3 regions of the Cellvibrio sp. BR genome follow, and region 3 is predicted to be linked to each of the others. Evidence: predicted binding sites of a transcription regulator. Region 3 holds the regulator's gene; each other region holds the start of a gene.

Region 1 (10,450 bases), on a different contig from region 3:
GGTGCATCGTCATACCCTACAAATGCAACTGGCTATTCGTGGCAATCTGCCAATACCGCGTGCTTAAATAATTTAAATGACATGGTTGCGCGTTACGCTGTTCCAGTGATGGTTTCTGAAATAGGTGTACCTTGGGATCATGCACAGGCACAAACAATAGTGAAAGATATGATTACAAAGGTTGGACAAGTGTCTGGTGGTAAGGGTGCAGCTATATTTTATTGGGAGCCGCAAGCACGCCCTGGTTGGAAGGGTTATACCCTTGGGGCAATGGATAATAGCGGTAGGGCAACAGCTGTATGGGATGCTTTTAAGTAATTAAACAATAATTATTGTTTATTCAAAAAAATGCCCTGTGAATTATCACAGGGCATTTTTTTAGGCCATTATTTTATTGTCATGCTGGCGGGAGCGAGGTTGGGAGCTTCTGCAGTCACGATAATATTGTCCAGTGAATCTCCAATCTCAATCAGCGCACTAGCTATTCCTGCAGCAGTATTTGTTTCCACTGGGCTAACTAGCTTCGCTGAGCCAGTTAAGGTGAATTTTACAGAAACATTATTGCTGTGCACTCGGTCCCCATTGCTGTCCTGCAATTGGGCATAAACAAAAATAGTATCTTTGACGCCTATTTGTGGCGATTTGCCACTGGTGTCAAGTGTCAGTGCTATTCCTGTTGCCGTGTTTGGAGTTATTACTTTGTGTTCAGCAACCGCTTTACCTGCGCGATAAGCAATAGCTTTGAGTTCACCTGCTTCAAATTTATCAATAACAAAAGTAAATGGCGGATGTTTTAAGTTGGTTGTATTCGCATTTTTATCTGGAGCTTGTTTTGCAATAAGCTTACCGTTTAGCTGCAGCTCAACTTCATCGGTATTACTGAAAATTCGGAGGTTAAGCGAAGAGCTTTCCGTCCATTCGCTGGCAATAAATACCATTGGACCTGAGGTAAATTTATCGGAAAATTCATCAGGATCACGCTGGCTTTGATAGAAGTAATAGCTGTATTTTGGAAGGCGATCGATGCTCATAATTCCTGAACTTTCCAGATCGGGGGCGTAGCCACGGTTGTAATCAAACATTACCCAGTAACCATCGGCAAATGCTGGTGTATTGAAATTATCGTTGTGCGCTTCCTGAATATTAGCGGCTTGTTGTAGTAGGCGGGTTTCGCCATCACTCAATAACTGACGACTAGAACGATCTGCCTGCAATAAATTTGCCCATGCACTTTGGTTTAACCCAGCATTCATTGCGTAGTATTCCCAATCACCATATTCGCTGACGACATAAGGTTTGGTTGGCATTTTATAATGTTCCAAGCGATGTTGACGTGCTTGCAAATAAATGTCGTAGCCATATTCCTGCCAACCTGCTGATAGGGCGCCGGGGTATTCTTGTTGGATAATAGTTGTGAGTGAATCAATAAAAGGCTCTGTCATCCAGGATTCATTCAGCGAACATTCCCATGCCATGACGGATGCGTGGTTGCGGTCGCGGCGAATTAAGTCGCGACAAGTTTGCTGGATTTGTGCTTGAAACGCAGGGTCTTCAGAGAAATATTGCCAACCTAAAATTGCATCTAATAATACCAAACCCAATTCATCTGCTGCCGCCATAAAAGCAAGGGAGTGTGGGTAATGGGAAAGGCGCACATAATCAAATCCGGCGGATTTTATTTTTACCGCATCGCGATAATCTGCAGCATCCGAAGTTGCATAGCCAATATAGGGATATTCTTGATGGCGGTTTACGCCGCGTAAAAATGTTTTCTCCCCATTGATATAAAGTTGACCCTCAATCCATTTGAATTCACGAATGCCTATACGTGTAGTTTGTTCATCGACCAATGCGTCTCCCTCATAAACCCGCGTGACCAGGTTGTAGAGATTTGGTGTTTTTGGTGACCATAGGCGAGGGTTGTTAACGGTAAATTCAATCTGATTTTCGATATCTCCATTGCCGTTAATGGTTTGTGGCTCACTGGATTGTTCGATAATTTTTTTTTCGCCATCTACCAGTTGTTGCACTACACGGAATTGTTTCGGTTGCGGGCTTTTATTAATTAAATGGGTTTGTATGCTAACTGTTGCTTCTGTAGCGCTAACCTTTGGGTAGCGAACAAATATTCCACCACTAGCCGTTTTTCCGGCGGCTACAGGGTCGCTAATGTGTAAGTCGTTATCGAGCTGCAAATATACATGGCGATAAATACCACCGTAGGTATTGAAATCCAGATCGTGTAGCGGTTTTGGGCCGGTAATCGGATTGTCACGATTGTCCAGGCGTACCAGTAGTTCGTTGGGTGCATCCCAGAGTAATTTTTCCGTTAAGTTAACGGTGAAAGGAAGGTAGCCTCCAACATGGGTTGTAAGTTTTTCACCGTTGAGCCATACCTCTGCAACGTTCATGGCGGCTTCAAATTTCAAACTGATTTGTTTCCCTTTCCAGTCAGCTTCGGTGGTAATGGTTTTTTTATACCAAGCGTCACCTTGGAATTGGTCGTTTACTACCAAGGGCTCAATCTTTGGTGTGTGGGGAATGGCGATATTTTCCCAATCGGTTTGTTGTTGTGCGGTGGCAAGGTCAAGCACTTTTTCGCTACGGAAAAATTGCCAATCTTTATCGTAGTTGATATCACTTATTACGCTGGTTTGCTGTGTGGGTGGGGGCGAACAGGCAGCGAGAACGCCGCACAGCGCCAGTGCGCTAATTTGTTGTAGTGTTTTTTTCATTGTTCCTCTCTCTTTTCAATGTTATTCAAAATAGTGTATGCAATTACTTTGTTAATTTTTAGATTGGTATTTGTTTGAGAAAAATAAAAATGCGGGCAGGGTCTTGTTACCTTCTGCTGCATTAAAGAAGGTTGCATTTTCCCAATGCGAACCTTTACCCCATAGCGTTGTACACTTTGTGCTTACCCATGCAGGCTCCCAATAAATCACACCGATACCACCGGCGGCTTTTACCAAGTTGCGCAGTGTGAGCAAATAACTTGCCTGGCCTTTAGGTGTTGCGGGAAACTCCGGTTGAATGGCATTTTTCCCGAGGACATTGTCAGCTTTATCAAAATTTTCCAATGTATAGGGATAGGCGGTTTCTACAATAAGAACATCTTTTTTGTAGGTGTTTTTTAATGTTGTAATGGCACCAGGTAACTGCGGCAATTTATATGTGGACCACTGTGGGTAGTAAGAAAGGCCAATTATGTCGTAATCCAATACGGCATGCTCGCTAGCTTGCTTAAACCACCAAAGCGCATTTTCTGGTTGTGCAATGTGCAGCACTATTCCAATAGGTTTGTTAACTTTTTTACTGTAATCGCGCACAGCTTTGATGCCGCTATTTAATAGCGTTGCGTTGCGCGGCCAATTTGGAATGCCGTGTACTAATGTTTTCTCCGGTTGAAGAATTTCGATATTGGTTTCATTGCCCACCTGAATCATATCGGGCAACAGGTTTTTTGCATCAAGTGCTGCGAGTATTTCTGTTGTGTAGTTGTAAAGTGTTTTGGCCAATTCATCTGTATCACTAATGTGTGCCCATGCCTGCGGGACAAATTGTTTTTCTGGATCAGTCCAGGTATCTGAATAATGAAAATCCAGCAGGGTTTTCATGCCGTTGTTTTTGGCGCGTTGTAGTGTTTTGGTGGCATCCTCCAGATTTGAGTAGGCTGTCCACTGTGGGTTATGCCAGAGGCGAACCCGGATTAAATTGGCCCCTTTGTCGGCAAATAATTTGAATGGGTCTTGCCGTTTATTCTTGTCATAGTATTTGGCTCCACAATCCTCCATTTCATTTACGTAGGAGAGGTCAGCTCCCAGATAAAATTGTTTTTCTATGCTGGCGGCGGATAGGAGTTGGCTGGCGAAACTGAGCAATGCGATGAAACAATACTTCATTGTTTTTATGCCTTTTTTGATAAGCAGGGGGCTTCGTTAAGCTGACGGTTTGTGCGGTTTGATCGATTGGTGGTTACTGAATTAAAGGATGTGTAACATAATCACGCATATAAATCATATATATAATCTAATATTAGCGTTTTACAGCGACATGTCAACACAAAGCGTTTACGTCGCTGTGAAGGGAGGGGAATAGGAGGAGAGGGGATTGCCCGTGGTTTACCCACGGGCTAATAGAGAGCTAGGCTTTGGCGACTGTGAAAGAGGATGTCTGCTCGCTTTTCAAGCCCTGAGCGGTGTAAAGCGAGGCTGTTGCGACTTTGCCGCGTATCAGGTTCAGCATGTGGTTCAGGGTCTGTTGCGAGCGTGCGATCAATTTACCGTTAATGCCATTCATGGTTTGGCATTCTTCAAAGTTGCGAACGAGTTGCTGCCAATCTTCCCGCAGGTGCATAGTGAGGGTGTTGCGTTGTAGAAATAAGTCCCAGCCTTGCGCGTTAGTGGGAAGGTTAAGGGCGCTAAGAACCTTCATGCGCTGTTTACTATTGTGGCTGAGCTGCTCAACAAGGCTGGTTTTTTGTTCTGCGATGATTGCAAGGCGATCTTGTTTGCGCTGGGCAAGTTGTTCGCGTTCTTCCAGTAATAGCTGTTTAAGCTGTTCAATTGCAGATGAGTCCTGCGCAAGCATCTGCCGCAGTAGAGTGGTATCAAGAGACATAGCAACCTCTTTATATGGCCCTGAATGGGCGGAAAGTGTCATCAATGTAAAACACTAAACAGCGCAGGGGAGGCGTGTTTAGTGGTTACACCGGGTTTAGCCAAGTAAATCGTTTTGGTTGAGCATGTTCTCCGCAATGCGTTCGGGGTTTATTTCAAAACGCCCTTCCGCGATAGCGCGGCGAATTTCCGCAACCTTTTCCAGATTGACGTCCGGGGCACTGTCGATTTTGCTTTGGAGGCGACCAAGTGTCTGCGCCTCTTGGCTCAATACCACTTGATCGCCAGGGGCCTTGGCAGTTGCAGCCTGTGGCGCCTTGGTGTCAGTGGATTTCGCATCTGCGGCGGGGGGCGCGGCAGGCTTGCTGCGGGCACCCTTGGCATTGACTGAGTCAAGTGAGTTGTTGGTATTAATCATGTTTTTCCCCTTTAAGCTGCTAGGCATTAAGCCAACGGCTGGTAATCTACAAAAGTCGCGGTTGCTATGTCGTGACATACGGAGCGCCGGTTTCTGGTTCTCCTGATATGGCTATCGGCCAAGTGCCAATTTACTTTAGCAACATTTTTAAAAACTTTATTCTTAAAAGGCCGGGTCTCATAGTGTCTGGACAAGCCCTTGGTTCAGCACAATACCAGTGACTATCCGTTCGGATGAGCTATTGCGAACTCTGATTTTCTGGCCAACGCGCCCATCTGCGAGGGCGACACCGGAGCTTAGAACCTTTATTGATCCCGCTTGAGCTTGCAAGGTAACGCTTTCACCCCGTTTTATGGCTGTGGGTGCATCAAGACTATTGGATTTAAAAGGCTCGCCTTGCCCTATGTTTCGTTTGGCTTCTTTGCCAACAATGTCTTCACTTGTCAGTGCATAACCGTGCCGGATGCTACTGATGTTGACCAAATTGTCAGCAAGATGGCTTGCGTTAAGTTGTTCACCGCGTTGGACGGCGCGGGCAGCGACCGGAATATAGCGATAAACCATTATTTGGGCGGGTACATGCACTGACCATCCCTGAGGGCCAGGGCAGCGCGCTTGTACGCTAATGCTGCCGCCAAGGCCTGTTGGGTCTTGTAGGTTGAAGGCGAGCGCTTCTGTGCACCGCTCCAGTCTGAGCCGGCTATCCAGATTGCCTACCTTTATATCCAAGCGTTCATGTTCCACTTGTTGGTAGTGGCTCGCCAAAAAATTGGCAACATCTTGTTTTAGGGCCAGCGTCGAATAGGTCTGTGCGGTAGCAGTGCTGCTGAGCAAAATAAGGAAGCTTGCGCCAAATAGAGTTTTACAGTTATTTGCAGTGGCGTAGGCGAGTTTTTGCACGAACGCCCTATTTACGGGGCCGTCCGTTAAAAAATTACTGAAGAAATTACTGCAAAAACTAGGAAGTTCCATATTTTGGCCTATCCTCAAGGGTAAGAACCGAGTGCCACTCGCGCTATTTTACTAACGACTAAAGTCTGACACTTTTTTGCCGCTAAGCTGAATACGTTGAATAAAGCAAATACTGTGCCGCTCGCGGCAGTTAGAGTAAGTGGTGTTTAGGCTGACTATTACAATCAATGAGGTAATTGCATGGCTGGGGTAATGGATAGTGTCAATCAGCGCACACAACTGGTTGGCCAAAACCGTCTTGAACTATTGCTATTTCGCTTGGGTGGGCAGCAGTTGTACGGCATTAACGTGTTCAAGGTGAAAGAAGTGCTTCAGTGTCCGCAATTGAATGCAATTCCTGGCCGCAGTTCTGTGGTTCGTGGTGTTGCGCATATCCGCGGCGGTACCTTGCCGATTATGGATATGAACCTCGCCATTGGGCGTCGCGAATTGCCTGATATAGAAAGCTGCTTTGTCATCATCACCGAATACAACCGCACGGCCCAAGGTTTCCTTGTTCGTTCGGTTGAACGCATTGTGAATATGAACTGGGGTGATATTCATCCACCGCCGAAAGGCGCGGGTAAGGAGCATTACCTGACTGCAGTTACTCAGGTTGATGGCCAGCTGGTTGAAATTATCGATGTGGAAAAAATCCTCGCTGAAGTATCGCCTGCGCGTGAAGAAGTTAGCGCCGGTGTTATCGAAGATGGTATTGCCGACCGTGTAGTGCAAAAACACGTGTTAATCATTGATGACTCCACCATCGCGCGCAAACAAATACAGCGTGTGGTTGAAGGTATGGGTATTAAAACTACCGTTAAAAAAGATGGGGCAGAGGGCTTTAATTACCTGCTGGATCTAATTAAAGAGGGGAAAGACCCCTACGCAGAGTTGATTATGATTATCTGCGACATCGAAATGCCCGAGATGGATGGCTATACCTTTACTGCAGAAGTGCGCAATCATCCGCAACTCAAAAATCTGCATATTATTCTGCATACCTCATTGAGTGGGGTATTTAATGAGGCTATGGTGCGCAAAGTGGGTGCTGATGACTTCCTTGCCAAGTTCCACCCGGATGAATTGGCTAAGCGTGTAAATGACCGGGTATTGTCGATTACCGGTGAAAGTTTGTTGCCGCCTGAACAGGCATAAGTTGTAATTGCCGTTGCAATTGTGCGGCGGCAAGCGTTTTTATTGAGAGTCTATGAGTAATAAGCCTACCCCTTTTTCCAAGCCGCTCGGTGGCGATAACCTCAACCAAGCTGAGTTTGACCAATTCCGTCAGTTTCTTGAGGATGCCTGTGGCATTTCGTTAGGGGATAACAAGCAGTATTTGGTGACCAATCGTATCCGGCGCATCTTGGAGGAGAATAAAATCGCCTCTTTTGGTGAGCTGGTAAAAAATCTAAAGCATGGATTGAACCGCAAGCTGAAAGATCAGGTTATAGACTCCATGACCACCAACGAGACTTTTTGGTTTCGTGATAATTACCCCTACGACCATCTCAGAAGCACCTTATTGCCCCAGTTGATGGGCGGTAATAACCGCATGTTTGGACCGGTGCGTATTTGGTCGGCGGCCTGCTCTTCAGGTCAAGAACCTTACTCCATCAGCATGATGGTGGAAGAGTATAAACGCCAAAATATGGGTAACTTGGCGCGTCCTGTGCAAATAGTAGCAACTGATCTATCGTCCACCGTGCTGGACCAGGCACGCAGTGGCGAGTATGACAAGCTCTCGGTAATGCGCGGTTTGTCGTCGGAGCGGCTCGATAGGTACTTCGATAACCCCACGCCGACTATGTGGAGAGTTAAACCTTTCGTAAAAGAGCGCATTGATTTTCGCTCGCTTAACTTGATGGACTCCTACGCCGGTTTGGGTAAGTTCGACATAGTGTTTTGCCGCAATGTACTGATTTACTTTAACGGCGATCTGAAACGTCAGATCCTGCAAAAAATTCACGCCTCACTCAAACCACAAGGCATTTTATTCCTGGGTTCTTCGGAGGGGCTTGCGGGTGTGGCCGATTTGTTTGAAATGGTTCGCTGTGAGCCTGGAATTCTTTATCGCGCTATCTAATCGTTTCACCCATGACAGTTAAATGAACCATCTAACAGCCGGGCTTTTGCCCGGCTTTTTTATGTGTTGCCGGTTCCTCTCCTGCCTGCGGAAAAGCTTTGCCGCTTTGAGTTTGCCGCTTCTGTATTACACGCATCTATAATTTAAAAAGTCTTTTAAAAACAATGTGGTATAGCTATTTGATGGGCTTGGCATAGGCATTGCTTTATCGTCACTAACAGTGGCAATAACACTTGTGGTTGCCGGCCGCGATGCTAGTACAGGCGCGATTTTTTAAGGTGAAAGCACTATGTCCATCTCCTTCGATAAAGCATTGGGTATTCATGAATCGGCATTGCGTTTCCGCTCTGAGCGCGCGGCAGTGCTGGCCAACAATCTGGCGAATGTGGATACCCCCAATTTCAAAGCCAAGGATATCGACTTCAAGCAAGCCCTGAGCCAGAAGATGACTGGTAACAGCGGGTTTAATCTCGCCACTACCCAATCAGGGCATATTGATGGCAGCGCCTTTGCCACCAATGAAGCCGACACCCTGTACCGCACACCGCAACAGCCATCTATCGACGGTAACACCGTAGAAGATCAGATTGAGCACGCGGAATACATGAAAAATGCGCTTGCATTTCAATCCAGCTTCCAGTTTTTGAATAGCAAATTTACCGGCCTGCGCAGTGCCATTCGTGGTGAGTAACCTCGATTAACCCTTAAGGCTAATGGCTGGACCCAACCGGTAAACCCTTATCTCCTACGGGGATAACGCAAGCAAATGAACAGGTGAAGATATGGCACTCGGAAATATTTTTGATATCGCAGGTACCGGTATGAATGCGCAAAGTTTGCGCTTGAATACTACTGCCAGCAACTTGGCTAACGCGCAATCGGCAAGCTCCAGTGTCGATGAAGTGTACCGTAGCCGCCAGCCTGTTTTTGCTGCTATTCAACAGGAAGCGATGCGTGCAAGTGTCACCGAGGGTGCCTATAGCGACAACGAAGTGGATGCCGCCGCCGGTGTGCAAGTGATGGGGATTGTTGAGAGCGATGCGCCATTGCAGCGTCGTTATGAGCCGGGTCATCCCAAAGCAGATGCGGAGGGTTATGTGTTTTATCCCAATGTAAATCCGGTTGAAGAAATGGCCAATATGATTGCTGCTTCGCGTTCATTTCAAATGAATGTTGAAGTGATGAATTCAGCCAAACAAATGGTTCAACGTGTATTAACACTCGGTCAATAAGGAGCTGAATCATGTCGGTATCCGGTGCAGCAGCAACAAGTAATGTGACTGATAACCTCAGCATCACCAAAAAACAAAGCACAAACACAACTACCAATGAGTTGGGGCAGGCGGCGTTTTTGGAATTGATGATCACGCAAATGAATAATCAAAATCCACTGAGCCCGCAAGACAACACCGAGTTTGTTGCGCAATTGGCCCAATTTAGTTCAGTGGAAGGGCTGGAACGTTTGAATAAAAGTTTTAACAGTTTTATGTCGAATAATGCACTGCAGGCTTCTTCTCTTGTGGGGCGCAGTGTGAGTGTGGAATCTGATAAAAGCACTTTGGTTACCGGTGGAATAGTGGCGGGCAGCACAGAGCTCACTTATCCAGCAAAAGACATGACCATGAGAATTTACGATAGTGCTGGTGCATTGGTGCAAACAATTCCGATTGGTGAAGTCCCTGCCGGTGAGACGGTTTTCCGTTGGGATGGGCAGAACCTGGAAGTGAATGGAAAGTTATTGGATTGGGAGGCGGGCGATGATGCCGCCACCACCGGTCAATACAAATTTGAAGTGACTGCTAGTCAAAATGGTAAGGCGGAAACATTAAATACCTCGCTCAGTGCGAACGTAAATAGTGTGACTATCGGTGAGAATGGCAAGTTGATTCTGAACCTTGCCGGTATTGGTGCAGTAGAGGCCGATCAAGTAAAACAATTTAACTAAAAGTTTTTGATGTGAGCCAAACACTTGGCACAGTATCAAAAATTAATTAACCCCGGGCGAGGTGTACCATGTCTTTTAATACAGCATTAAGCGGAATTCGCGCAGCTAATACCGATTTGCAGGTGACCGGCAATAATATTGCCAACGCCAGTACCGTTGGTTTTAAATCCTCGCGCGCTGAATTTGGTGACGTGTACACCAGTACGCTATTGGGGGGTGGTTCCAACACGGCAGGCAGTGGTGTAACCATTCAAAATATTCGCCAGCAATTTACCCAAGGCAATTTAAAATTCACCCAAAATGAATTGGATTTATCAGTAAATGGCGAAGGTTTTTTTGTCGTTGAAAAAAATGGTGAGCGTCTCTACACCCGCGCGGGTACTTTTGGTTTGGATAAAGACGGTTATATCGTTAACGGTACCGGTTCGCTA
Region 2 (10,450 bases), on a different contig from region 3:
GCCCACTGATGGAAGCGCCGGTATCCAATAACAAACGCGCAGAAATACCATCGATGGTGACCGGGACTAAAAATTGTTTACCAAAACGCTGCAGCGCAATGGTGACCTCTTCTCCGCGCGCCGCGTTATTCAAACCATCGCCACTAATAAGAATTAACAACGCATCGGCGCGCGCGCGGGTAACTACCTGATTCGCCGCCATCAGTGCATGGTACTGCGCCAACTCTTTTTCTTTATCATCCAGATGCATGCTCGCCAAACGCAAATGCAACTCACCATTGTCCGGGGTTAAGCGAATCAAGTCATTTAGCTGTTGCATTAGCCACGCTTGACGCTCGCCAAATAGCACCGGGTTGGATGCCAAGCGCACCAAATAATTAGCGAGGTACTGCAAACCCGCCTCGATTTTTTGCGCGTCAATTTCTGCACTGAAGTAACGAAACCAGATCGCGACAGCTTGTTCATGTTGCCCCTGCTCTTCATAAACCCGCGCCAGTAAACGCATGGCTTCCGCCAATTGCGGATCAGTTTGCAGTAGCTGCTCAAGCAAGGGCACCGCTTGCCCATAGTTGCCGGTGGCGATCCATCGCGTTGCCTGCTCAAGGGGCGTTAATGCGGCAAGACTGGAAAACGGTTGTTGGGTGATGGCAGAACTGGCGGCCAGCGATTTATCAAGCGACTCATTCAATAATGGTGATGAAAGCGCGGCATTGGTAGTGGAGCTACTGGTCGCCGGGTTCTCGGTTAAGGCTGGGGCAAGATCGGAGGGCGCAACTTTTGTGTGGCGATATTCACTCGCATAAAAGCCCGCTGCGAAAGCGATGACTGTCAGTGTCAGCGAGGGCGCAAAACGCATAAGTTAACACCGGGCCTTCATTAAAATCAGGGATTCAATTGCGCGCGAATGGAGTCCGCAAGCGCTTCCGGTTTGGTGATAGGGGCAAAACGTTTGATCGCCTTGCCATCGCGGCCAATTAAAAATTTGGTGAAGTTCCATTTGATCGCATTGCCCAACATACCTGGCGCTGCATCGGTGAGCCATTGAAACAGTGGATGGGCTTCGCTGCCATTTACATCCACCTTGGCAAACATTGGAAAGGTAACACCGTAATTGAGTTGACAGGTCTGGGCTATCTCAGCGGCATCGCCCGGCTCCTGCCCGCCAAACTGATTGCAGGGGAAACCGAGAATCACCAGACCCTGATCTTTATAGGTTTGGTACAGCTTTTCCAAACCGGCGTACTGGGGGGTAAAGCCGCACTGGCTGGCGGTATTCACCACCAGCACGACTTTACCTTGGTAGTCAGCCATGGGCACAGGCTGACCAGTGAGGGATTCGGCGGAGAAAGAATAGAAGAGGCTCATAAGTAATCCTCGTGAGGTAATGAGCCCAGACTGCACGCGCGCCGCTATTTAATCAAGCGCGACTTAATACTCCGCCGCCGGTTTATCCAGTGCTTTTATCTGGATATTGCGATAAAAAGTCTCGGCCCCTTCGGATTGGATTTGCAACTTGCCGCGCGCCAGCGGGACGTATTTACCATCCACCTTGTGACGGGAATTAAAGCCGCGAAATACTTCATGACCATTCACTTTATGGATTAGTGTTTCACCATCGGCAATCACTTCCATGGTGTCCCACTCACCGCTGGGTTTTTCGTGGAGACCAAGCTTCAATACACGCGCGGCGATATCTTTGCGCAGCGGTGCTTTGGGGTCATAGGCGTAGAATTTCCAATCGCCAATGTTGGTGTCGGTGGCGTGCACGTCAATAATCACCCCGTCCAGGCTGTGATAATCGCCGCTATCGCCCTCTTGCACCTGAAACTCGTGGCTGCGCAACCAGTGGCTGCTCTGGGCGCCTTCCGGCCCTACGGCAAAATACAGCAGGCCGCTATCGCGCGGGGCATCCAAGCGTGGCGACCATTTCTTCTCGCCCCACTTCACATCAAACTTCAAATGAAAAGCGCCAAACTCTTCCAGCGAGGTCAAACCACCCCACTCTTCACCCGATACCCGCAACAGGCCATCCACCACGCTAAACACTTTTTTGGGGTCGTTGTTAATACCGCGCGGGGTGTGTTTGGAAACCAGGTTATAGGCATTGGTTTCAGGCTGAAAACTCACATAAGGCTGCCAGCCGGTGAGATCCTTACCGTTAAACAGTGAGCGCCATTCGGCCGCTTGCACACTGCTCGTCACCAGCGCAGTCGCCAGACCTGCCCATGCCAAAAGGGATAATTTCATTGTGATTCCTCGTTGTCGCCGTTTGTTGTTATAGCCCTGCAGGGAATAGCAGAGCAGCGGCAGACTAGTACCTGAGTTGCCCCGAGTCCATATAGGCAAATGGACAATTACAGTCTTTTACCCTGTTACTCGCACCGGTGATCCCCCCTGCACACGGCGGCGTATGTAATGGCAAGACCGCTTGTACGGCGGACACAACTCATTCACGAAAGGCTCAACTCCATGCGCGCCCCTTGGAAATTGCTGTTTTTATCAGGCCTGATACTTATGCTCTCCTCATGTTCTACCTCCAGTGTCGACGACTACACCCAAAACACTCCGCAGCTTGATCCGCGCGTTTTTTTTAATGGCTCGCTGAGCGCTCACGGTGTACTCAAGGATCGCAGCGGCAAGGTCACGCGCTATTTCAATGCAACAATCAATGCCTACTGGAAAAACGGCGTGGGTACACTGGAGGAGCGGTTTGTATTTGATGACGGCGAAGTGCAGTTTCGCAACTGGACACTCACGCCCAATGGCGACGGTTACAACGCCACCGCAGGCGATGTGATTGGCACCGGCAAAGCCAAGGTGAGCGGCAATGCGATGCAACTGGATTATGTACTGGAAATTGCCTACAAGGGTTCGCCACTACAACTGCGGGTAGAGGATTGGATGTGGCAAGTGGACAACAAGGTACTGCTCAACGAATCCACCCTGCGCAAATGGGGTTTCAAAGTGGGCAGCATCCAGCTAGTGATTGTCAGAAACGAATAGTATTGAGCTGATACACCTTATCGCGCATGTGCTCCGCATTTTCACTATCGCCCAAGGCATCATAAATAGTGACCGCCAAACGATAAAAACGAATTTCGTCTTTCTCTTTTTTTATGGCGTTTTTAATTAACTGTAATGCCTTGGCATAGTCTTGTTGCTCGCTCGCCTCCAGCGCACGGCGATAAATATAATAGGGGTTGGCATTGCGATGTTTACGCACCCGCTCTTGATAATACTGGTGCTGTGCCAGATTGCCCGTGTCCTTATACAAGCCGGCAAGGTTGTGCATGATGGTGTAATCGCGCGGGTTTACCTTTAACCCGTGCAAATAAATCGCCTCGGCTTCCGCCATAAAACCCTGGCGGCGATAAAAACTGCCAAAGTTACTCCAGATATAACTCGGCTCCTCGCTCATCAATAAGGCTTTGCGCAAATACAGAAATCCCGCGCGGACATCGCCCTCTGCCGCCAACTCCATGCCGCGGTTGGAATAAAACTGCGCTGCCACCAGATCCTTGCCAATCACTTTTTGTTTGTAGTGCGCACGAAAGCGACGCATCTCCAAATCCACCACTATGTCGCTCACATCCGCCGTGTTCACTGCCCTGATCCAGGTGCGCGGCGTACTGGGCATAAACACCTTGGCATTTACATGCCGCATAAATAGATAGGTATCCCCCTCGCGCATATCCCAGGTGGGCGGCAATATCACTTCATTAACCTCTGCTTTCAGCCCTAGATGGCGCGCCATGGCCACATAGAGCAAGGTACAACTTAAACAGTTGGCCTGGCGCTTTTCAAAAGCATCGATGCCGGTATTGGTGGTGTAAGCCGAATAAGTAATACCGCGCCCGCCCAATTGCACCGATGTCATTAGTGCACGATGCAATGCCTCGGCTTTTTTATCGGCCGCACTAATACCCGCGACGGTGCTGGTAGCAAAGTTTTCCATCTCCGGCGTCAATTCAAATAGCTCGTGGTCAGGTAAATCTGCAGCCGTATAAGGGCGCCCGAGAATCAACTCTCCCGAGAGCGCCTTGGCAATTGGGCCCTGCTCGGCCAAAAACGGAACTTTTTGCACCACCGAGGAACAGCCCCAGAGGCCAACGCAGAGATAAACCAGCAAAAACCGCCACAACTTCATCATTATTTATCCTTATCATGGGTTCTATCTGCACTCCAGTATAGACGCTGCCCAGCGCGAGTGCTGACACCTAACCATCGCTAGCCCATTGACTTAAAACACTTTTTAAAATGACTTCGCCCTCCCCGCTCACCCGATTCGGGTTTGCTGTTTCCCCTGCTGCGCCGCACTAGTGCGATTTTGCGCCAATAAAGTGCGGCACACCAACAACCAAGCACCAGCCAACAACCATCAAATCGTGCATTCACGGCACCAAAAAAAAGCAGTGCATTTTTTTGTGTTCCGCGCGCGTGCAAAAGCGAAAAAAACACGAATCAAAATCCAATTTAATGCGCCATAAAAATGCATTACTGGAATTGGCACAGTGTTTGAATAGAGCTAATTACCAAACGTTTTTTTGATTAGCAGTACTTGCACAGCAACAACCAGATTTTCCCAATAATTTTTTTAGTTTTTTAGACCAATAGTCAGGAGCAAAAAAATGCATGCAGTCTCACGTTTTCTAAAACCGTTGAAAAAAACGGCTGCTGTTCTTGCAGCAACTATTTCGCTTATCAGCGCGGCACAAGCAGCAACTGGCCCAGCGGAAAAAACCGATTTGAAATTTGGATTTATTAAACTCACCGACATGGCTGACCTCGCGGTTGCCTATGAAAATGGTTATTTCGACGATGAAGGTTTAACCGTTGAGTTGGAAGCGCAAGCGAATTGGAAAGTAGTACTCGACCGGGTAATTTCCGGTGAGCTGGATGGCTCTCATATGCTGCTGGCACAACCTGTTGCCGCCAATATTGGTTACGGCACGCAAGCGGATTTGGTGTTTCCATTCACCATGACGCAGAACACCTACGCCATTACAGTTTCCAATGAAATTTGGAAAAAAATGAAAAAAAATGTACCCGTGGGTGCCGATGGAAAACCAGTTCATCCTATTAGCGCCAGCACCCTAAAACCTGTTGTGGATGAAATGAAAGACGCAGGTAAATCCATCCAAATGGGCGTGGTATTTCCAGTGTCCACTCACAACATGGGCTTGCGCTACTGGCTTGCCGCCGGCGGAATTAACCCCGGTTTATATGCACCGCACAAAGGCGACACCACCGGACAAATTGATGCCGATATTTTGTTGTCAGTAACCCCGCCGCCGCAAATGCCGGCCACGATGGAAGCGGGCACAATTCAAGGTTATTCCGTGGGTGAACCCTGGAACCAACAAGCCGTATTTCGCGGTATTGGTGTGCCGGTAATGGCCGTGCACAACAAAATTGGCGATAAAGTATTTGGTATGAAAAAAGAATTCCTGGAAAAAAATCCTAACACCAGTATTCGCGTAGTGAAGGCAATGATTCGCGCCGCCAAGTGGCTCGATGAAAACAACAACGCCAATCGCTCTGCTGGTGCAAAAATGATTTCCGCTGCTCACTATGTAGGTGCCGATTATAAAGTTATCGCCAACTCCATGACCGGGGTGTTTGAGTACGAGCGCAAAGACGTGCGCCCAACACCGGACTTCAACGTATTTTTCCGCTATAACGCCTCTTATCCACATGTATCAGATGCAGTGTGGTACCTGACTCAAATGCGTCGCTGGGGTCAAATTCCTGAAGCCAAACCTGACAGCTGGTATATGGAAATGGCAAAAAAATCTGTTGCTCCGGAAATTTATCAACAAGCCGCAGCTGACTTGATTGAAGAAGGAAAAATGGCGGCTAGCGATTTCCCTGATTTCAAAACCTTTACCGGTATTCGCACCCCCGATGAAACTGTATGGATTGACGGCGTGCAATTTGATGCAACAAAACCCAACGACTACCTGACCAAGTTTCCTATTGGTTTGAAAGGTGATGAAAAAATTTAATTGCCTGTGCGGGTCACTGACCCGCCGCATTTAATACCGACAGGATTCAATAATTCACTGCAACACCAACGATTTAATTTTTTGGCAACCGCTGTAGTGCACCCGCTGATACCGATTCAGCGGGCTGCCCGAGGAAACGATCATGAGCAATAAATTAGCCACCCTGAAACTTGAACAATTTAAAGCGATTAAATGGCGCGAGGTATTGATTGGCATTTTAATGCCCTTGGTCGGAGTACTTTTTTTTATGATGTTGTGGCACGGTGTAGCGCCCAATATAAAAACCTCGCTGGGTGATTTCCCCCAACCCAAACAAGTCTACGAGCAATGGGGCAACCTGGTGGATGAATATCAGGCAGAACAGGAACGCGCAGCTGTATTTTACGAGCGTCAGGAAAAGCGCAATGCCGAACTTTTGGCCAAAGACCCTAACGCCACTCTTGATGTGCGCGAATTTAATGGCCGCCCAACTTTTTTTGACAAAATCTACACCAGTTTATTTACCGTACTCTCCGGGTTTTTGGTGGCCTCACTCATCGCCATCCCGGTGGGAATACTGATTGGTTTGAGCCAACCGCTATACAGCGCAATCAATCCATTGATCCAATTATTCAAACCCGTATCACCCCTCGCCTGGCTGCCACTGGTCACCATTGTGGTCAGCGCGGTGTACGTTTCCGATTCACCAATGTTTTCCAAGTCCTACATTATTTCGCTGTTAACGGTGAGCCTCTGTTCACTCTGGCCCACCATGATTAATACCGCTGTTGGCGTTGCCGGTGTCAGTAAAGATTTGGTGAACGTCAGCCGCGTACTGCGTTTGGGTTGGTTTACTCACGTAGCAAAAATTGTATTGCCTTCCGCCATTCCGATGATGTTCACCGGCCTGCGCATCTCTCTCGGAATCGCCTGGATGGTATTAATCGCTGCCGAAATGCTGTCGCAAAATCCGGGGCTGGGCAAATTTGTGTGGGATGAATTCCAAAACGGTTCATCTGATTCACTCAGCCGTATCTGCCTCGCCATTTTGGTGATCGGGATTATCGGTTTCTTGCTCGACCGCACCATTTTGATGATTCAAACCTATGTGAATTGGGACAAAAGTGCCGTAGTCCGCTAATTCGCCTTGTGTTGATTAGTACGGCATACGAATTGCTTTATTCACATTGATAAACACTTTTATTGTTAGCAAAAGATTACTGAGGAAGTCACCATGAGCCAGGTTCACTTGGAATTAACCAAAGTCGGCATAGAATTTCCAACGCCCAAGGGTCCATTTTGTGCACTGCAAAATGTGGATTTAAAAATCAAAAAAGGCGAATTTGTCTCGTTGATTGGTCACTCAGGCTGCGGTAAATCGACGGTATTAAATATTGTTGCCGGGCTTTACCAGGCCACTACTGGCGGCGTGGTATTAAATGGTCGCGAAGTGAACGAGCCAGGCCCGGAGCGCGCGGTTGTATTCCAAAACCATTCACTACTGCCCTGGTTAACAGCCTATGAAAATGTGGAGCTGGGCGTTAAGCGTGTATTTAAAGGTAAAAAAACCAAAGCAGAAATGCGCGCATGGATTGAACACAACCTCGAATTAGTGCACATGAGCCACGCACTGCACAAACGCCCCGACGAACTTTCCGGTGGTATGAAACAGCGTGTGGGGATTGCGCGCGCGTTGGCGATGGAGCCACAAGTATTATTGATGGATGAACCCTTTGGTGCGCTGGATGCACTTACCCGCGCCCACCTGCAGGACTCGTTAATGGAAATTCAAAACGAGCTGGGCAATACCGTAATTATGATTACCCACGATGTGGACGAAGCGGTGCTGCTCTCTGATCGTATTGTGATGATGACCAACGGCCCTGCCGCCACTGTTGGCGAAATTCTGGATGTGCATTTACCGCGCCCGCGCAATCGCCTGGAATTGGCGGACAACGTGGAATACAACGGTTATCGCTCGGCGGTATTGCGCTTCCTTTACGAGAAGCAACGCAAAGTGGAACCGATCAGTGCAAAGCGCGCGGAGAAGCTCGCCGATAAAGAAGCTGCCGTCCCCACCAAAAGCGTTGCCTGAGCCACAATTAACACGTCAACCAAATCTTCAGCTAAACCCGGCATTTAACGCGCTGCCAACAGCGCGTTAAAAAGTAAAAACCAGGGACGGTTTATGCTAGGCTGCGCGCACGGTAACGCGGAGACCTTAGCGTGTTTAATGATAATAAGTTAAGACAAGATACCCACGCCTTCATCAGTATTCTGGTAGTTAATAGCGACAATAGCGCACTGGATGCGATTCTTACCTGTCTGGAAGATGCAAATTATCAGACAATCCATGCGGTAGACTCCGCACAAAAAGCCTTGCGTCTGTTGCGTCACCAACACATTGATCTATTAATCGCCGATGTCGAAACCCCGGATTTAGATGGCTGGCGCTTATCGCGTTTAGTGCGCAGCGGCATTTTACACTGCCGCGCCGACCTGCCCATTATCATCACCGCCAACACCTGGTGCGAGCGTATTGCCGAAGTCACCGCGCGCGAATACGGCATCAATGAACTTATTCCTCTGGATCACCTGCACCGTTTAGCGCCTGCGATTGCACAGCTCAGCGACGCTATGCCGCAGAACACACGCAAACCACGCCTGTTGGTCATTGAAGATGAGCCCGATACCGCCGACCTGATTAAACGGGTGCTGGCCACCAATTTTGAAATTGAAATAGCCGATCAAGGTGATACTGGTCTTAATGCCTGGCGCGAGCGCCGCCACGATCTGGTGCTGTTGGATGTGATGCTGCCCAAATTGTCCGGGCGCGATATTTTGATCGATATTCAAGCTACTGATCCCAATCAGCCGGTAGTGATTATGACTGCGCACACCACTATCGATCAGGCAGAAGAATTAATGCTGCTCGGCGCAGTGGATTTTTTACCCAAACCTTTTCGCGCCGATCACTTGCGTCGCGTGTGCGACATCGCGATTCACCGCGAGGATTTTCTCGTCAGCAACGCACAATTTGCGGCGCGGGTAAAATCACTGGAAGCGCGCGAGCTGGCGTTTCGTCAGCTCTATGAAAGCCATCACCAATTGCTCAATGATTTGCAATCGGTGGTGATGGAACTGGATTTGGATTTTCGCATTCACTATTTAAATCACGCGTGGGAAACCCTGCTGGGTTTTGCGGTGGGCGATTGTATTGGGAAAAAACTGGATCACTTTATCGCCCCGGAAGACATCAGCCAATTTGCACTGTTCAAAAGCAAAATTCGCAAAGCCTTGCAACAGAAAAAAACCTTCCCGGAAATTGAACTTTGTTTTAGCACCAGTCGCCACCAGCGCCTGTGGGCGCAATTGAAAATCAGCCGCTCGACAAAAGTTGCAGACCAAACCACGCTCACAGTCTGTCTGGACAATGTGACCGAGCGACGCGAATCGCAAGCGCAATTAAAATATCTGGCAATGCACGACTCGCTCACTGGTTTATACAATCGCCACTTTTTTGAAACGACCCTCGCACAACTCACCGCCGATTCCGTGCGCACCAATACCCAACACGCGCTGGTGTACATGGACCTGGATCATTTCAAAGTTATTAACGATACCTTTGGTCATCAAAAAGGCGATGAAATACTGCGCGATATGTCGCGCCTGCTCAGCCAACAAGTGCGCAGCACCGATATTTTATGCCGCTTGGGTGGCGATGAATTTGCAATTTTAATGCGCGATACCAGCAGCAGTGAAGCGCGGGAATTTGCGCTGAGCGTGCAGGCCATTGTGGCCGCATTTGGTTTCCCGTTGCAGGAACAACAAATTAATCTCGGCAGCAGTATTGGTATGAGCCTGATTGACGGCAGCACCAATAACCCGGAAGAACATTTAATGCGCGCCGATATTGCACTCTATGTCGCCAAGGGGCGCGGGCGCAATTTGATTCACTTGTACAACCCACAAGACAGCGAAAGCGATGAGTTGCGTCACTCCATCAACATGTCGCAAAAAGTGCGCAAGGCGATTGTGGAAGACCGCATGATGCTCTACTTCCAACCCATTTTTGATGTGAAAGCGAAAAAAGTTTCTTACTACGAAGCACTGGTGCGCCTGCACGATCTGGATGGAAAAGTTATCGGCCCCTGCAGTTTTATTCCCGCACTGGAAGCGTCGGGCGAAATGCATTTGCTGGATCGCTGGATTATTAAATTAGCCATTCGTCACCTGCGCGATTACCCCGCACTGAATCATATTGCGATCAACCTCTCCGCACAGGCATTTAAAGACGAACAGCTGATGGCCACCATTCTCGCCAGCCTGGACGAAACCGGTGTAGACCCGAGCCGCATCACCTTTGAATTAACCGAGAGTGCAAGTTTGTTTAACCTGCATATTACCCAGCGCGTGATTGCCGAATTGCACAAATTGGGTTGCAGTTTTTCGGTGGATGATTTTGG
Region 3 (10,450 bases):
CTTAGTGCACTCAAGCGGTAGTAACAACCGCTTTAGATTAACAATAGAGTATTTATTCGCCTTCTTCAAAGCGATCAGCAATGAGTGCACGGATGGCAGTCATTGCCGCCTCGGCATCATCACCTTCTGTGCTCACTTCCAGGCGGCTGCCACAGCTGGCGGCAAGAAGCATTAATGACATAACACTTTTGGCATCGGCCCACACGCCGTCGCTCACCCGCGCTTGCACATTAGCCTGAAATTGGTTGGCTAAGGTGGCAAGTTTCGCGGCAGCGCGTGCATGCAGTCCGCGTTTATTAATGATGTCGAGAGTTTCAATTGCCATGATTTAATGTTTTTTGTGTTTATTGATATCGCGATGTCGAACCTGAACATCACTAAAACTCTGGTCAAAATAGCGTTGTAGCTTTTCTGCCAGGTAAACAGACCTATGCTGGCCACCCGTACATCCCACCGCAATGGTGATGTAACTACGATTATTCGCCTGATAGCGCGGCAGCCAGCGTGCCAAATAGTGCTCGATATCGTCGTACATCTCTTTGACGGTAATCTGTTCTTCCAAAAATTCGATTACATCCTGATCTTTGCCAGTAAGCGGGCGCAGGTTAGGTTTCCAGTGGGGGTTGGGAAGGCAGCGTGCGTCAAATACCAGATCGGCGTTTACCGGAATACCATGTTTGAAGCCAAAGGATTCAAACAAAATCGCCATCGTCGATTCGCTGCGGCCTACAACACGTTCTTTTACCAAGTCGCGCAATTCGTGCAAATTTAAATGACTGGTATCTATGACCTGATCGGCACAATCGCGAATAGGTTCAAGCAGCTGCTGCTCTGCGGCGATGGATTCCTCAAGGCTGGTGTGTTTATCCGACAGCGGATGCTTGCGCCTGGTTTCGCTAAAACGTTGGATAAGTACGGCGGGTTGAGAATCCAGAAACAGGGTTTGAAATGGCAGGTGCGCTTCTTTCAGCGTACTTATCATCTGCGGGAATATATTCAGATCCTGCCAGGCGTTGCGCACATCAATGCCGATTGCAAAACGCTGTTGGTCATCTTTATGAATTTGTATTTGTGCAACCAGCGCGGGTAGCAGGCTGACTGGTAGATTGTCGATGCAGTTAAAGCCCACATCTTCAAGGACATGCAGGGCGGTACTTTTTCCTGAGCCTGAAAGCCCGCTTACAATCACGAGGTGCATGGTATTGACCTGCTAAGGCGCTATAGCGACCTGATAAAGTGCGGCATCGCTATCGGCAGCACGCAAACGCTGGCGATAGTCAGCATTATTCAGCGCCCCAGCCAGAGCGGCCAGTGTTTGTAGGTGCTCATCATGAGCATCTTCGGGCACTAACATGGCGAAGAGAATGTCCACAGGCTGGGAATCTATGGCATCAAAGTCAATCGGGTCAGCCAATGTCAGGAGTGCACCGATTGTGCCGCTGCAGTTTTCAACCCTGCAATGCGGAATGGCAATGCCGTGCCCTATACCGGTTGAGCCAAGTCGCTCGCGACCAATCAAACGGCGAAATAACTCATCGGCATCAATGCCAGGAACATCCTGTGCGATGGCGTTGGCCAGTAGTTCCAGAGCACGTTTTTTGCTGCCGCCTTCAACGGCACACAAGGTTCGGCCGGGGCTAATAAGATTTTGAATTTGCATGGTAGGAGGTGATTACCAGGAATCTCTCAATTGTTGAGGCAGTGAGCGGAGATGATCTCGCTGCCTCCAGGGTGGGTTAGCGATGACTGCGCATCTTTTCTTTGTGCTTAATTAATTGGCGATCCAGCTTATCGGCCAATGAATCAATTGCTGCGTACAGATCTTCGTGAGTGGCATCCGCAAACAAATCTTTGCCGCTGACATGGATGGTTGCTTCTGCTTTTTGAATCAACTTATCGACGGAGAGGATGACGTGAGTACTGGTAATGCGATCGTGGTGGTGGCTCAGGCGCTCAATTTTGCTGCTGACATAGTCTTTCAGCGAATCGGTAACTTCCAAATGATGACCACTGATGTTTATTTGCATAGATACTTCCTCTCGATAGAAACAAAATGGTTGTGATCAGCACAACCTAACAGCTCGTCCGTGATTTTCTTCCGAATTTCGTATTTATAACCGATTAATGATAATTAAATGGTTTTGCGCTCATTAGAGGGTGGAATATTCAGCGACTCGCGATATTTTGCAATGGTACGACGCGCTACCTGAATTCCCTGTTCCGCGAGCAGGTCGGTGATTTTGCTGTCGCTCAACGGTTTTTTGGGGTTTTCCGCACTCACCAACTTTTTAATAATTGCGCGAATCGCTGTTGAAGAGCACTCGCCGCCGCTATCGGTACTAACATGGCTGGAGAAAAAGTATTTCAGTTCGAAGATACCCTGCGGTGTGTGCATATATTTCTGCGTGGTTACCCGCGAAATAGTGGATTCATGCATCTCAACAATTTCAGCAATATCGTGCAGCACCAGCGGCTTCATAGCCTCGGGGCCGTAATCGAGAAACCCGCGTTGTTTTTCCACAATACAACTGGCTACTTTAAGCAGAGTCTCATTGCGGCTCTGTAAACTTTTCAGGAACCAGCGGGCTTCTTGCAAATTATCCTTGAGAAATGTGTTGTCGCTGCTCGAGTCCGCGCGCTTTACCATGGAGGCATAATTGGAATTGATACGCAGGCGCGGTGCAATTTCCGGGTTTAATTCAACAATCCAGCGGCCATCGCGCTTTTCAACGAACACATCCGGTACTACATATTCCGTGTCACCACTGGCAATAATATCGCCTGGGCGAGGGTTTAGGCTTTGGATCAGGGTGATGGCCTGGCTCAACTCGGCCTCTTTCAGTTTGGTGCGGCGCATTAACTGACGGTAGTCGCGACTACCCAATATAGGCAAGTAAAGTTTGGCGATTAATTTTGCCGAATCCAAAAAGGGTGTTTTGGGGTCAAACTGTTGTAACTGCACCAATAAACATTCAGATAAGTTTTGGCTGCACACACCGCAGGGATCAAACTGCTGCAGCCGGTGTTGAACTGCAACAACTTCATCCAGTTCCAGCTCTTCAAAATCGCCACGCATTCCTTCGAATATTTCTTCAATGGTAATAGACAGCATGCCGCTGGGTTCAACCGCGTCGATAATTGCCATCGCCAACACCCGGTCGCGATCTGACATGGGCGTTAAATTGAGTTGCCACATCAAATGATCATAGAGTGAGTCGGTAACAGCGCGACGGCTTTCAAAATCATTGTCTTCATTATCGTAGTTGCTGGAGCTGCCGGTTGATGAAGTTTGGTAAACATCGTCCCAGCTGGTATCTACCGGTAAATCGCTGGGAATCGAGTCGCTCCAGTCACCGCTGTCGGCGCTGAAACTATCGCCTTCACCATAGACATCGCTATCACCAAAGGATTCCCCATCGCTAAAGCTTTCACCCTCGCCAAAACTTTCAGATTCGCCGTAGCCTGGTTCGTTGAAGTTATCAGCGGTTGATGACGAGAAATTGTCGCTGGCATTGAAGTCGGCGCTATTGTCGGTGCCGGATTCTGCAGCAATTTCCTGCTGGCGGGTGTAATCAATCTTATCGTCCGCGCTGCCTTCGTAATCGCTGCCGGTAGTTGCTGAGTCAAAACCTTCCTCAACTTCCAGCATGGGATTGGATTCGAGCGCTTCCTGGATTTCCTGTTGAAGATCCAGCGTGGAGAGCTGCAAAAGACGTATCGCCTGTTGCAGTTGGGGAGTCATTGTCAGCTGTTGGCCGAGTTTAAGCTGGAGAGATTGTTTCATTGTTGTAGCAACAAACCCTTATTTAACGCGGGATGGAAAACATCTGTTAGGTGGAGTTTAGTCAGGGTTTGCGCTTCAAGCAACATACTTAAGCAAGCTTTATGCCTAGTAGCCAAATAATATTACTTGTCAAGTTGTTTGTCGGGTGGTTAAAGCGTTTGTTGAACTCACAGGCGAAAGTGTTCGCCCAGATAGACTTCGCGGACTTTGCTGTTACTCAACACTGTATCGGCATCACCTTCGGCAATAATGTGTCCTTCGCTTACGATATAGGCAGTCTCGCAGATGTCCAAGGTCTCTCGTACATTATGGTCGGTAATAAGAACGCCAATCCCGCGATCTTTGAGGTGACGGACTATTTCTTTGATGTCGTTAACCGAAATCGGGTCAACACCCGCAAAGGGTTCATCGAGCAGGATAAATTTAGGGTCCGTCGCCAGTGCGCGGGCGATTTCTACCCGGCGCCGCTCACCACCTGAGAGTGCCATGCCAAGGCTGTCACGAATATGGGTGATGTGAAATTCGTTCAGCAGTGCTTCCAGTTTCTCTGCGCGTGCTTCCCGATTCAGGTCTTTGCGAGTCTCAAGGATCGCCATAATATTATCGGCGACGGTAAGTTTGCGGAAAATGGATGCTTCTTGTGGCAAATAACCAATACCGGCACGTGCGCGTCCATGAATTGGCAGTTGGGTGATATCGCGATCATCAATTAATACGTTGCCATTATCTGCCGGTACTAAACCGGCGATCATATAAAAGCAGGTGGTTTTTCCGGCGCCATTAGGGCCCAGGAGCCCAACAATATGGCCGCTCTCTACTGTGATAGAGACATCGATAACCACTTTACGTTTTTTGTAGCTCTTGGCGAGGTGTCGCGCGTGCAAACTAGGCATAGGAATCAGTTGCTATTGGCTGTGGATGAGGGGGCCTGTAGGTCTTCTGGTTTCGCGGATTTAGGGGGAATGACTATCTCTATTCGTTGTCCTTCGCCAGTGTTGTTGCCTTCTGCCTTCATCACTTCTTTGACCAGATCGTAATCGATATGTGGGCCACTCATGACGGCACCATTTTGCTCAACGGAAGCATCTTCAATGAGTAGTAAATGCTCGTTGTTGGGGGTGTAGGTAATTTGTTTGGCGGATGCGGTGACTACCCCTTGTTCTGCTTCCGGCTGTTGCTGGAATTTCGCAGGGCTGCCAGTGGCGATCATTTTTTCCACGCCACCTTCATTGTTGGTGTGGATGATGATTGAGTCGGCATTGATAATGAGTGAGCCTTGGCGGATCTCAACCGAGCCTGTGTAAGTTGCCACCCCGTTTTTTTGATCAACGGTCAGGTTGTCAGCGGAGCCGCGGATAGTTTCATTTTTGTCGCTTGGTAACGCCCAAGCTGTCACCGAACAGCATAAGCCCGCGAGCAGGGGAAGTATTTTAAGCAGTGATTTAGCGCGGTTCATAAGCGGCCTTAACTTGGGACTTTAACTGAAGCTGACTATTGGCGAAGTCTGCTTCCATGCCTTGGGCCGACATCTGGCCTTTTGCGCTGCGCATCTTAACAGCTTTGTCGGTGCGCGCGAATTGTGTCTTTGGGAATAGGTCCAGCAGGCTGGTGGTGATACGTACAACACCATTGGAGTTGGTTTGCTGTTGAATCACGACATCATCCTGCAGCCGGATGAATTCACCATTGAGTTGGCTTTTACCTTCGCGCGCATTAACTAGCCAGGGCGCAGTAGCGTCTTTGTCGTAAAAAGCCATGGCGGGTTGTTCAAAGAGTGTGTAATCGCGCTCCGAAGGGCCGTCTGCACTGATTTGATAATGGGTTACTTGTGGTGTCGTTAGTTGATAGCGAAGTGTTCCCTCTGGACTGTATTCGCGTGTCTCCACAGATTTCATGTAGTACTGGGGAAAACCGCTGGACTCATATTGGTCTGGTTGAATGTCATCTTTGTGCCTGAGGGAAAAGGCAAAGAACACCACCACCAGGGCAAAGGCGACTAGCCAGGGGCCCGGAATATGCTGGTGTAATCGCTGGATGCGCTGTAATAGGGCCATAATTTAGTGAGTGCTTCCAGTGAGGTAGGTATTTAAGGCGGTATCAAAGGTATTTTGTGCTTGCATTATAAGATCACAAGCTGCGCGCACCGCACCTTCACCACCGCGTTCGCTGCTTTGCCAGTGCGCGCGTTGGGCAACACTGAAATGGGCATTGGCCACAGTGAAGGCAAGGCCGACCCGTGTCATAACGGTAAGATCCGGCCAGTCATCACCCATAAAGGCAATTTCATGCAAGGCAAAGCTGTGATGCTGGAGTATTTCCTGTAGTGCATTCCACTTGTCTTCGCGGCCTTGTACTAAAATCTCGATTCCCAAATCGTTGGCGCGTTTGGCAACCAGGTTGCTGGTTCGTCCAGTAATAATCCCTACTTTAACGCCGGTTTTCTGCAGGGCTTTGATGCCTTGTCCGTCCAATGTGCTGAATGATTTAAATTCTTCGCCGCTATTGCTGAAGTAGAGGCGGCCGTCGGTAAGTACGCCATCCACATCTAACAATAAAAGTTTGATCTGTATGGCGCGCTCGCGTAATTCTGAGTTCATGCTCTGTTCCTGGTGGTGCTGCAATTGCAGGTTAGATGATGCCTGCGCGCAACAAGTCATTGATTTTTACGACACCGACAAGCTGTTTTTGTTCGTTGCTGACCAGTAGTACGTTTATTTTTGCTTCTTCCATTACCGCTAATGCTTCAGCGGCGAGCATGTTCTCGCGCAGAATTTTGGGGGTGGTGTTCATTAACTCGTATGTTTTAGCGCTGCGCACATCTACACCGCGATCAATACTGCGGCGTAAATCGCCATCGGTAAATATACCAAGTAGTTCATTATCGCTATTCATGACGGTTGTCATGCCAAAGCCTTTTTCTGACATCACCATTAATGCATCAAGTAGCGGTGTTTCAGGGGAGACGCGCGGTATATCACCGCCGGTATGCATGACATCTGAGAGGCGCAGCAGTAGTTTGCGTCCCAGCGCGCCACCGGGGTGAGAGAAGGCAAAATCTTCCGCGGTAAAACCGCGTGCTTCCAGCAGTGCAATGGCGAGAGCATCGCCCATTACCAATGTGGCAGTGGTGCTGGAGGTGGGGGCTAAATCGAGTGGGCAGGCCTCGTGAACTACACTGATGTCCAGGTTCACTTCAGCGACTTCGCCCAATGTGGATTGGGCATTGGCGGTCATGCTGATAATTTTGATTCCCGCGCGTTTTAATAGTGGCAACAGGGTAACAATTTCGCTGGATGTGCCGGAATAGGAAATGGCCAGCACTATGTCGCTTTTGGTGATCATGCCCAGATCACCGTGACTTGCCTCGCCGGGATGAACAAAAAAGGCAGGGGTGCCTGTGCTTGCCAGTGTGGCTGCGATTTTTTTGCCAATATGACCGGATTTACCCATGCCGGTCACTATAACTCTGCCGCTACAGGCCATTATCAACGCGCACGCACGGGTGAAGTTGGCATCGATGCGCTCACTTAATGCGTTAACAGCTTCTGCTTCAAGGCGGATAGTGCGTAGTGCAGAGCTAAGATAATCAAAACTGGCCATGTGACTATTCCAAAAAGCGGGAGGGCATTATAGCGGTCATGTTCGCCAAGGCGAGGGGCTGCGATGTTTTTTCCGCTTTAGCGGTTATCGAGCGGCATATCAAAATGCTATAGTCCGCCGCGCAAACCTGCTCGCTGCGCCTTCAGGTTAAGTTAACCTCCCCTTTGGTTCAATAAATCGCCACACCCACAATGTCATTAAAAAGAATGGCACCATAAGGAACTAGCGCTGTCCGAGTTTCGGTCACCTTAGTCTGGCTCAGGGCCAACTTGAATGAATTCATCTGACTTAATGGAAGGTTTTACCATGAAATATCTGCTTACCAAAATATCCGGTGCTGTTCTAAGCACGTTTTTATTATTCGGCGTCCATACAGTTGCCCAAGCAGCGGACGCGAATCAAGAACCGAAAGTTATTGTTGAGTCGGTTGCACAGGAACTCTTCGGTTTGGTTAAGGAAAAAAATGCGGCTAAAACCGCAGACGATATCTATTTCAAGCAGGTAGAAAAGGTACTTGATGAAGTGGTTAACTTCCCTTTCATTGCTGCTTCAGTGATGGGCAAGTCCACCTACAGCAAGGCCACTCCCGCGCAACGGACGCAGTTCCTGAAAGTGTTTAAAGATGGCATGGTGAAATCTCTGGCTAAAGGCATTCTCGGCTATGCAGATAGCAAGGTTACACTCGCGGGTGTGGTGACCGATCCCAAAAACGCCAAGCGCGTTGTAGTAAAGCAAGAAGTAATGGCTGAAGGCACTAGTCACAAGCTTGATTACACTATGGTGCAGGGCAAGTCTGGCGAGTGGAAGCTCATCAATGTGGTTCTCAATGGGGTAAATCTTGGGCAGTCATTTAGCGGTCAGTTCAAGGCCGGCCTGAAGAAGCATAGTGGTGATATTGATCAGGTGATTGCCAACTGGCTCGTGGATGCGTGATTTGTGATCTGACCTCAGTATCTTTTTATCCTCAACCCCCAGCCCCGGCTGGGGGTTTTGCATTTCAGGGTGCGGATTTTTAAGTGCGATATGGGCGACATTCCGGTAAACTCCGCGCCTTATTTACTTATCGCTAGATTATGTTCGCCCAAGGCTGTTCACTGCCTGTGACTGCCGGGTGCGAACCAGCCATTATCGGAAAATATTATGCAAGCCGAACAAATTAAAGCCCTGATTGAAAGCCAAATCCCTGAGTGTGATGTGAAATCCGTAGAGGTGCAGGGCGATCATATAGGTTTGGTGATTGTCAGCCCGGCTTTTGCTGGCCTGACTCCTGTTAAAAAACAGCAGTTGGTGTTGTCTACACTCAGCGCCCAGTTTGCCGATCGCAGTATCCATGCGGTGGACTATATCAAGGCGTTTACCCCCGAGCAGTGGCAGGCCCAGCAGTAATTCCGGCTGCAGTCTTGTTCGCTCATTTCGGTGGCTATAGCGATTATTAGTCGGCTATTCCGCTTTTTTCCTCGGTGCATCTTCTTTTAATTTCAGGTTGGCAATGGATAAGTTTTTGATTTCGGGCGGCGGGCCGCTCTCTGGTGAGATTCGTATTTCAGGCTCTAAAAATGCCGGTTTGCCGCTTTTGGCGGCATCTATATTGGCCGATGGCGAGGTGCGCCTCACCAATGTTCCACACTTAAAAGACATGACCACCATGGTGCAGCTACTGCGCACCCTTGGCCTGACTATCGAGATTCAGGGCGAGCATGTGGTAATTGTCGATCCTAATACTATCAACTCCTATACCGCCTCCTACGAGCTGGTAAAAACCATGCGTGCCTCGATTCTGGTGCTCGGGCCGCTGCTTGCACGCTACGGCGAGGCTAATGTGTCCTTCCCTGGCGGCTGCGCAATTGGTTCGCGCCCGGTGGATATCCATTTGCGCGGCTTGGAGGCTATGGGGGCCAGCATCGAAATTGACGGTGGTTATATTCGCGCTCGCTCCAATGGCCGTTTGAAGGGCTGTCATTTCCTGATGGATATGGTCACCGTGGGCGGCACTGAAAACTTGCTGATGGCCGCCGTGTTGGCTGAGGGCAAAACCGTACTGGAAAACGCCGCGCGCGAACCGGAAATTGTCGACCTGGCTAATATGCTGGTCGCCATGGGCGCAAAAATTGAAGGTATAGGTACATCGACCTTGACCGTTTACGGCGTCGAAAAATTGAATGGCTGTGAATACAGTGTCATGCCTGACCGCATCGAAACCGGCACTTATTTGGTGGCTGCTGCAGCAACACGCGGCAACATCAAATTGACCCATACCCGCGCCGATATTCTCGAAGCGGTGATTTTAAAATTACAGGAAGCGGGGGCCGATATCGCCGTGGGCGAGGATTGGATCACACTGGATATGCACGGCAAGCGCCCCAAAGCCGTCAGTTTGAAAACCGCCCCTTACCCGGCGTTTCCCACCGATATGCAATCGCAATTTATGGCGATGAATGCGGTGGCTGAAGGGGTCAGCCATATCACTGAAACAATTTTTGAAAACCGTTTGGTGCAGGTGGCCGAATTGAACCGTATGGGCGCGCATATCGAGCTGGAGCACAACACCGCCATTGTGACCGGTGTGGAGCGTTTGAAAGCGGCGCCGGTAATGGCGTCGGACCTGCGCGCCTCGGCGAGTTTGGTGATTGCCGGTCTGGTTGCTGACGGCGAAACATTGATTGACCGCATCTACCATATCGATCGCGGTTACGAGGCGATTGAACAAAAATTCCAAAACATTGGCGCCAGTGTGCGCCGTGTTAAAGGTTCGTAAGAAGGTGGATGCCATGAGCCAAACCCTGACTATTGCGCTCACTAAAGGGCGCATTCTGGAAGAGACTTTGCCCCTGCTGGCCGCTGCCGGTATTGAGCCGCTCGAAGATATGGAAAAAAGCCGCAAACTGGTGTTCGACACCACTCAGGCCAATGTGCGGTTGCTGTTGTTGCGCGGCGCCGATGTGCCCACCTATGTGCAATTTGGCGCGGCGGATATGGGTATCTCGGGTAAAGATACCTTGATGGAAAACGGCGCTGAAGGCCTGTATGAACCGCTTGATTTAAATATCGCACGCTGCAAATTGATGA

The links. Region 3 encodes sigma-54, which starts transcription at its own class of promoters, with help from an activator protein. Its sites were predicted from a motif close to TGGCACANNNNTTGCNNT; they were not measured.
Region 1: a site for sigma-54 is predicted at 6,112-6,129, ahead of flgA (flagellar basal body P-ring formation chaperone FlgA). Genes of this name have one in related genera too.
Region 2: a site for sigma-54 is predicted at 4,505-4,522, ahead of O59_RS19665 (CmpA/NrtA family ABC transporter substrate-binding protein). Genes of this name have one in related genera too.

Annotation. Positions count from the first base shown of each region.
Region 1 is NZ_JH668201.1:466,937-477,386, forward strand. It holds gene O59_RS07275 (glycosyl hydrolase 53 family protein) at 1-318, shown strand, start outside; gene O59_RS07280 (glycoside hydrolase family 2 protein) at 387-2,735, opposite strand; gene O59_RS07285 (arabinogalactan endo-1,4-beta-galactosidase) at 2,787-3,902, opposite strand; gene O59_RS07290 (flagella synthesis protein FlgN) at 4,144-4,620, opposite strand; gene flgM (flagellar biosynthesis anti-sigma factor FlgM) at 4,717-5,037, opposite strand; gene flgA (flagellar basal body P-ring formation chaperone FlgA) at 5,215-6,009, opposite strand; gene O59_RS07305 (chemotaxis protein CheV) at 6,190-7,146, shown strand; gene O59_RS07310 (protein-glutamate O-methyltransferase CheR) at 7,199-8,074, shown strand; gene flgB (flagellar basal body rod protein FlgB) at 8,364-8,765, shown strand; gene flgC (flagellar basal body rod protein FlgC) at 8,857-9,306, shown strand; gene O59_RS07325 (flagellar hook assembly protein FlgD) at 9,318-10,019, shown strand; gene O59_RS07330 (flagellar hook-basal body complex protein) at 10,088-10,450, shown strand, end outside.
Region 2 is NZ_JH668207.1:134,652-145,101, reverse strand. It holds gene O59_RS19695 (retropepsin-like aspartic protease) at 1-856, opposite strand, end outside; gene O59_RS19690 (glutathione peroxidase) at 883-1,365, opposite strand; gene O59_RS19685 (DUF1080 domain-containing protein) at 1,429-2,247, opposite strand; gene O59_RS19680 (DUF3833 domain-containing protein) at 2,515-3,003, shown strand; gene O59_RS19675 (transglutaminase domain-containing protein) at 2,990-4,150, opposite strand; gene O59_RS19665 (CmpA/NrtA family ABC transporter substrate-binding protein) at 4,629-6,005, shown strand; gene O59_RS19660 (ABC transporter permease) at 6,148-7,125, shown strand; gene O59_RS19655 (ABC transporter ATP-binding protein) at 7,219-8,079, shown strand; gene O59_RS19650 (EAL domain-containing protein) at 8,211-10,450, shown strand, end outside.
Region 3 is NZ_JH668202.1:496,980-507,429, reverse strand. It holds gene O59_RS12525 (HPr family phosphocarrier protein) at 53-325, opposite strand; gene rapZ (RNase adapter RapZ) at 329-1,198, opposite strand; gene ptsN (PTS IIA-like nitrogen regulatory protein PtsN) at 1,211-1,660, opposite strand; gene hpf (ribosome hibernation-promoting factor, HPF/YfiA family) at 1,737-2,027, opposite strand; gene O59_RS12505 (RNA polymerase factor sigma-54) at 2,132-3,784, opposite strand; gene lptB (LPS export ABC transporter ATP-binding protein) at 3,952-4,677, opposite strand; gene lptA (lipopolysaccharide transport periplasmic protein LptA) at 4,683-5,240, opposite strand; gene lptC (LPS export ABC transporter periplasmic protein LptC) at 5,227-5,838, opposite strand; gene O59_RS12485 (HAD family hydrolase) at 5,842-6,381, opposite strand; gene O59_RS12480 (KpsF/GutQ family sugar-phosphate isomerase) at 6,413-7,384, opposite strand; gene O59_RS12475 (phospholipid-binding protein MlaC) at 7,658-8,317, shown strand; gene O59_RS12470 (BolA family protein) at 8,525-8,770, shown strand; gene murA (UDP-N-acetylglucosamine 1-carboxyvinyltransferase) at 8,874-10,139, shown strand; gene hisG (ATP phosphoribosyltransferase) at 10,153-10,450, shown strand, end outside.